2 regions of the Streptomyces sp. NPDC034037 genome follow, and region 2 is predicted to be linked to the other one. Evidence: riboswitches for the same ligand, from Rfam matches in the RefSeq annotation. Region 2 holds a riboswitch; the other holds the start of a gene.
What was found. Region 2 has a riboswitch for glycine ahead of gcvT (glycine cleavage system aminomethyltransferase GcvT). Riboswitches for the same ligand answer to the same signal wherever they lie in the genome.

Region 1: another riboswitch for glycine. It lies ahead of gcvP (aminomethyl-transferring glycine dehydrogenase); the one in region 2 lies ahead of gcvT (glycine cleavage system aminomethyltransferase GcvT).

What each region holds. Positions count from the first base shown of each region.
Region 1 is NZ_JBVISC010000003.1:1,008,282-1,011,681, reverse strand. It holds gene ACZ516_RS15100 (DNA polymerase IV) at 1-1,048, shown strand, start outside; gene ACZ516_RS15095 (PRC-barrel domain-containing protein) at 1,060-1,437, opposite strand; glycine riboswitch at 1,581-1,680, shown strand; gene gcvP (aminomethyl-transferring glycine dehydrogenase) at 1,876-3,400, shown strand, end outside.
Region 2 is NZ_JBVISC010000006.1:86,720-90,119, forward strand. It holds gene ACZ516_RS21655 (enhanced serine sensitivity protein SseB) at 1-761, opposite strand, end outside; gene ACZ516_RS21660 (AAA family ATPase) at 821-1,531, opposite strand; glycine riboswitch at 1,691-1,794, shown strand; glycine riboswitch at 1,795-1,908, shown strand; gene gcvT (glycine cleavage system aminomethyltransferase GcvT) at 1,943-3,067, shown strand; gene gcvH (glycine cleavage system protein GcvH) at 3,126-3,400, shown strand, end outside.

The DNA of each region.
Region 1 (3,400 bases), on a different contig from region 2:
CAGAGCGGTGACCGGCCTGACCGGCTCGGTGGGCCTCGCCGCGTCCAAGATGCTGGCGAAGATCGCCTCCGAGCAGGCCAAGCCGGACGGCCTGGTGCTGATAGCCCCGGGCACGGAGCGGGCGCTGCTGGGGCCGATGTCGGTGCGGACGCTGCCCGGCGTGGGGCCTGCCACCGGGGACCACCTGCGGCGGGCCGGGATCACCACGGTCGAGGAGATCGCGGAGGCGGGAGAGGACGAGCTGGTGCGGCTGCTCGGCAAGTCGCACGGCGTCTCGCTGTACGCCATGGCCCTGGCGCGCGACGAGCGGCCCGTGGTCGCCGAGCGGGACACCAAGTCGGTCAGTGTCGAGGACACGTACGACGTGGACATCCACGACAGAGTGCGGGTCAGGGGAGAAGTGGCGCGGCTGGCCGACCGGTGCGTGCAGAGGCTGCGGGCGGCGGGGCACTCGGGGCGGACCATCGTGCTGAAGGTGCGGCGCTTCGACTTCTCGACGCTGACCCGGTCCGAGACGCTGCGGGGTCCCACCGACGACCCCGCAGTGGTGCGGGAGGCCGCGGCGCGGCTGCTGGAGTCCGTGGACACCACGGGCGGGGTGCGGTTGCTCGGGGTAGGGGTCACGGGGCTCGCGGACTACACGCAGGAGGACCTCTTCGCCCAGGCGCAGGCCCAGGCGCAGGCCGCGGAGGCGGAGGTCTCGGCGGTGGAGGGTCCGGAGGGTGCTCCGCCGACGGGGGCGGCGGGGGAGGCCGTGCCGAGGGCTCCGCTGGGCCCGGCTGACAGTGCGGACGCGCAGGAGTCGCCGGTGCCCGCCGAGCGGCGGTGGGCGGCCGGGCACGACGTGCGGCACACCGAGTACGGCTACGGGTGGGTCCAGGGCAGCGGGCTCGGCCGGGTGACCGTACGTTTCGAGACACCCGGATCGGCGCCGGGGCGGGTGCGGACGTTCCGGACGGATGATCCGAAATTGCGCCCCGCGGAGCCTTTGCCGCTGGTCGGAGCGGGATCCTGCGGGGAGGAGGTGGAAGCGGCGGAGGCGGGGTGAGGCCCGGTGCCTCAGGTGGGGTCGGAGCCCGCGATGTGCCCGAAGTCGTGGTCGGGGGGTGGCGGGTGGGGGAGCGTGGTGTCCAGGCCGTAGTGGTGGTAGAGCTGGAGCTCCTGGGCGGGGGAGAGATGGCGGCCCACGCCGAAGTCCGGGGCGTCCTTGATCAGGTCGCGGTCGAAGGGGATGCGCAGGGTGCCGTCGTCGACCAGTTCGCTCGGCTCCAGGGGGACGAAGGCGTCGCGGCTGAAGAGGCCCGTGCGTATGGCCGCCCACTCCGGTTCGCCGGTGGCGTCGTCGAGATAGATCTCGTCGATCGTGCCGATCTTGGCCCCGTTGCGGTCGAACGCCTTGCGGCCGATCAGATTCCGCGGATCGATGTCGGTCTGCACGGGCCCTCCAGCTGTCGCGGGGTCTGGGATATGGGCATAACTCGTCTTTGTCCGCTCGTACTCACTACGAAAGAGCACTTCGGGGCGGGCGGCCACTCGAGGGAATGCCTGTGACCCTCGCTGGTAGGCTGACGAATGGCTGCTGACCCCGTGCGGGAGAGCTCTCCGGGTCACGATCGCCGGAGGCGCCGAAGGAGCAAATCCTCCCCGGAATCTCTCAGGCACCTGTACCGCACGGACGAGGTCACTCTGGAAAGCAGGGCGGGCGTACGGGCGGGCACGTCCCACACCCTTCCTCACCGACGGTGAAAGCCGGGACGGTGCCTTCACGGGCGCGCCCCGGTGAAGCTCTCAGGTTGAGATGACAGAGGGGGAGGCCGTCCGGGTACCCGCGCCGTGGTACCCCTCGTAGGTCGCGCAGACCAGGAGGCCTCCGCAATGACTGCCACCAATCGCATCCCCCTCTCCGAACTCGAACAGGGCATCCCCTTCGAGCAGCGGCACATAGGGCCCGATGCGGAAGCGCGGGCGAAGATGCTCGCCCAGGTCGGGTACGGCTCGCTCGACGAGCTGACGGCCGCCGCGGTGCCGGATGTGATCAAGAACGCCGAGGCGCTGAAGCTGCCCGGGGCCCGTACCGAGGCCGAGGTCCTCGCCGAGCTGCGCTCCCTCGCGGACCGCAACCAGGTGCTCGACTCGATGATCGGGCTCGGGTACTACGGCACCTTCACGCCGCCGGTGATCCTGCGGAACGTGATGGAGAACCCCGCCTGGTACACCGCGTACACGCCGTACCAGCCGGAGATCTCCCAGGGCCGGCTTGAGGCGCTGCTGAACTTCCAGACCATGGTCGCCGAGCTGACCGGCCTGCCCACCTCCGGGGCCTCGCTGCTCGACGAGGGCACGGCCGCCGCCGAGGCCATGGCCCTGTCCCGGCGCATGGGCAAGGTCAAGGACGGCGTCTTCCTCGTCGACGCCGACACCCTGCCGCAGACCATCGCCGTCATCCAGACGCGTGCCGAGCCCACCGGCGTCGAGATCGTCGTCACGGATCTGAGCACCGGCATCCCGGCCGAGGTCGCCGAGCGCGGTGTCGTCGGCGTACTGGTGCAGTACCCGGGCGCCTCCGGTGTCGTACGCGACATCAAGCCGCTGATCGACGAGGCGCACGAGCTGGGTGCCGTCGTCACCGTCGCCGCCGACCTGCTCGCCCTGACACTGCTCACCTCGCCCGGTGAGCTGGGCGCGGACATCGCGGTCGGCACGACGCAGCGCTTCGGTGTGCCGATGGGATTCGGCGGCCCGCACGCCGGTTACATGGCGGTGCGCGAGAAGTTCGCCCGCAGCCTGCCCGGGCGGCTCGTCGGCGTCTCCGTCGACGCCGACGGCAACAAGGCGTACCGGCTGGCGCTGCAGACCCGTGAGCAGCACATCCGCCGCGAGAAGGCCACCAGCAACATCTGTACCGCTCAGGTGCTGCTCGCGGTCATGGCCGGAATGTACGCGGTCTACCACGGCCCGGACGGGCTGAAGTCCATCGCGCGGCGCACCCACCGCTACGCGACGCTGCTCGCCGCCGGCCTCAAGGAGGGCGGGGTCGAGGTCGTCCACGGCGCGTACTTCGACACGCTGACCCTGCGCGCGCCCGGCCAGGCCGAGCACTTCGTCACCGCCGCCCGTGAGAGTGGCGTCAACATCCACCGCGTCGACGCCGACCACGTCTCGCTCGCCTGCGACGAGACCACCACCCGCCAGCAACTGGCCGCGGTCTGGAGCGCCTTCGGCGTCGAGGCCGACGTCGACGCGCTGGACGCCACCGTCTCGGACACGCTCCCCCAAGGCCTGCTCCGCACCGACGAGTACCTCGCGCACCCGGTCTTCCACCAGTACCGCTCCGAGACCTCGATGCTGCGCTACCTGCGCAAGCTGGCCGACCGCGACTACGCGCTCGACCGCGGCATGA
Region 2 (3,400 bases):
AACGGCCGCACCTTCGCGCGCAGCCAGTCGCCCACCGGGTCCTGCGCCACGTCCAGCAGGACGAGGTTGACCGGCCAGGCCACCGGGACCCGGCCGAGGGCGCGGCCGAGCGCCTCCATCGGCAGCTCGCGGGCCGGACCCTCCCAGGTGGCCAGTTCGACGCCGACGAACAGGGTCGGCTCGTCCGTCTCGACGGCGGCCAAGCAGCGGCGGGCGGTGAGGACGACGCCCGTCGCCTCGAACTCCCCGGCGGCGGCGGCGAGGAAGTCCACCGGGTCCTCCTGCCAGTCCGGCTCGAAGAGGCGGACCCGGCCGCCGGTGGTCGGCCCGTCCAGCGGGGTGCGCCCCGCCCGGCACAGCTCGGCCACGGCGGCCGGCGGCAGGGGGACGCCGACGGTGCCCTCGGGGTTCAGGGCGATGCCCAGCTGCGGTGGCAGGCCCCGGGCGAACTCCACGGCGGGCGCCACCGTGCAGCCCATGCGGTCCGCCGCGTCGCCGAGGGCCTGGCGGAACTGCTGCTCGGAGGTGAAGACGGGGACGTAGGCCTGGCCGTCGATCTCCAGCGTGGGCAGGTCCAGGGTGCGGCTGTCGGGGCCGCCGCCGTTCGGCAGCGGGACCCAGAGGTGGCTGCGGCCGAGGACCTCCACGATGCGGCCGCCCGCCGGGACGGGGGCGCCGAGGCAGGCCGCGAGGACCTCTTCCAGTTCGTTGCCCGGCCATCCCCCGTACGGATGGGCGTGTGCCTGCGCCGGAAAGTTCATCTGTCCAACCCCTGCTCGCGACCGCTTAGCCTGCGGCTGAACCCTAACGTCGGCCGCCCTCAGCGGTCGAAGGCGATCCCCCGGCCGTCGAAGGAGACGGCCCGCAGCACCTGTGCCGCCGCCCGGTCCAGGAGCACCGCCGACCCGCAGCCGCGCGGCAGGTCGCCCCGCTCGGCGGCGCCGACCAGCCGGCCGACCGTCCTGCGGTGGCGCGCGAAGGCGTACCGGGACACGCCCCGGCCGCGCTCGCGCTGGCCCTGGAGGGCGGTGTCGGCCGGCACGTCGAGCAGGAGCAGATGCAGTGTCCTGCCCCGTCGGGCGGCCTCGCGGGCCAGCCAGCGGCGCACCCAGGGCTGGGTGCCGCAGTCGTGCACGACGACGCCGGCGCCGGACCGCAGGACGCGGCGCAGGCCCGCGTAGTGCGCGAGGCGGACCAGGGGGCGGTAGAGCGCGTACGGCAGCGGGGCGGGCATGCGGGCGGCCCACGCGTCGCGGGTGTCCTGGGAGTCGACGCGGGGGCCCGTGACGGCCTGGCGCATCAGCGTGGACTTCCCGCCGCCGGGCAGCCCGGAGACGACGACCAGGTCGCCCTCGTCGAAGGTGAGGCGGTGGGGGCTGTGCCCGGCCCGCTGCCGCAGGTCCCGGACGACGGGCACGGGCAGCGGGCCGCAGCCCTCCCGGGCCGGGGCGGCAGCCTGCTTCGGCAGCGCCATCCCCGTGGTCATGGCGTGGACGCTCGTCCTGCTGCGCACCGTGATCGGCCTCCCCATAGCGGTCACGTACTGCTTTCCCCGGCAAGTGTAAAGAGAAGGTAATGCGGCACAAGGGAAATTTCCGGAGCCCGCGCCGGACCCCACGCGGCCGGACCACCAGTCCCCCTGGCCCCCGCCGCGTGCAATGATGTGCGCGCCAACTCCATACCGGCCGTTTGAATCCGCGCGGGAGAGTTCCCGGACCAGCACGCATGGGCCCGGGGCGCCGAAGGAGCAAGTCCCTCCCTTGAATCTCTCAGGCCCCGTACCGCGCGGGCGAGGCACATCTGAAAAGCGAGCCGGCATGCCGGCTCCACCCAAGGTGCAAGCCGTCCGTCCCGCATGTCGGGACGCTCGCGGCGAACCTCTCAGGTTCCGATGACAGATGGGGAGGATCGACCTCGCCCGTCATGCCCTGGGAGTTCCCTCATGAGCACTGCCCCCCGCCTCACCGCCCTCGATGCCGTGCATCGTGCGCTCGGCGCGACCATGACCGACTTCGCGGGCTGGGACATGCCGCTGCGCTACGGCAGCGAGCGCGACGAGCACAACGCCGTGCGCACCAAGGCCGGCCTCTTCGACCTCTCCCACATGGGCGAGATCACCGTCACCGGCCCCGAGGCCGTCGACCTGCTGAACTTCTCGCTGGTCGGCAACATCGGCTCGGTGGGTGTCGGCCGCGCCCGCTACACCATGATCTGCGCCGAGGACGGCGGCATCCTCGACGACCTGATCGTCTACCGCCTCGGCGAGAGCGAGTACCTGGTCGTCGCCAACGCCTCCAACGCCCAGGTCGTGCTCGACGCGCTGAACGCCCGCGCCGAGGGCTTCGACGCCGAGGTCCGCGACGACCGCGACGCCTACGCGCTGCTCGCCGTCCAGGGCCCCGAGTCCCCCGGCATCCTGAAGTCGGTGACCGACGCCGACCTGGACGGCCTGAAGTACTACGCGGGCCTGCCCGGCACCGTCGCGGGCGTCCCCGCCCTGATCGCCCGCACGGGCTACACCGGCGAGGACGGTTTCGAGCTCTTCGTCGCCCCCGGTGACGCGGAGAAGCTGTGGAACGCGCTGATGGAGGCGGGCACGCCCGCCGGCATGGTGCCGGCCGGCCTCTCCTGCCGCGACACGCTGCGCCTGGAGGCGGGCATGCCGCTGTACGGGCACGAGCTGACCGCCGCCCTCACGCCCTTCGACGCCGGTCTCGGCCGGGTGGTGAAGTTCGACAAGACCTCGCAGGCCGACACCTTCGTGGGCCGCGCGGCGCTCGCGGCCGCCGCCGAGCGCGCCGAGAGCGCCCCGCCGCGCAAGCTGGTCGGCCTGGTCGCCGAAGGCCGCCGCGTGCCGCGCGCGGGCTTCTCCGTCGTCGCGGACGGCCAGGTCATCGGCGAGGTCACCTCCGGCGCCCCCTCCCCGACGCTGGGCAAGCCGATCGCGATGGCGTACGTCGACGCGGAGCACGCCGCCCCGGGCACGCCCGGCGTGGGCGTGGACATCCGCGGTACGCACGAGCCGTACGAGGTCGTGGCGCTGCCGTTCTACAAGCGCCGGAAGTGACCCCCCGCACACCTTTCCCGTTCCGCAGCACCCACCCGCGTACAGGAGAATTCAGGTCATGAGCAACCCCCAGCAGCTCCGCTACAGCAAGGAGCACGAGTGGCTGTCGGACGCCGAAGAGGGCGTGTCGACGGTGGGCATCACGGAGCACGCGGCCAACGCGCTCGGTGACGTCGTCTTCGTGCAGCTTCCCGAGGTCGGTGAGACGGTGACCGCGGGCGAGACCTGCGGCGAGCTGGAGTCGACCAAGTCCGTCAGCGACCTGTACTCGCCGGTGAGCGGCGAGGTCGTCGAGGCCAACCAGGACGTCGTGGACGACCCGTCGCTGGTGAA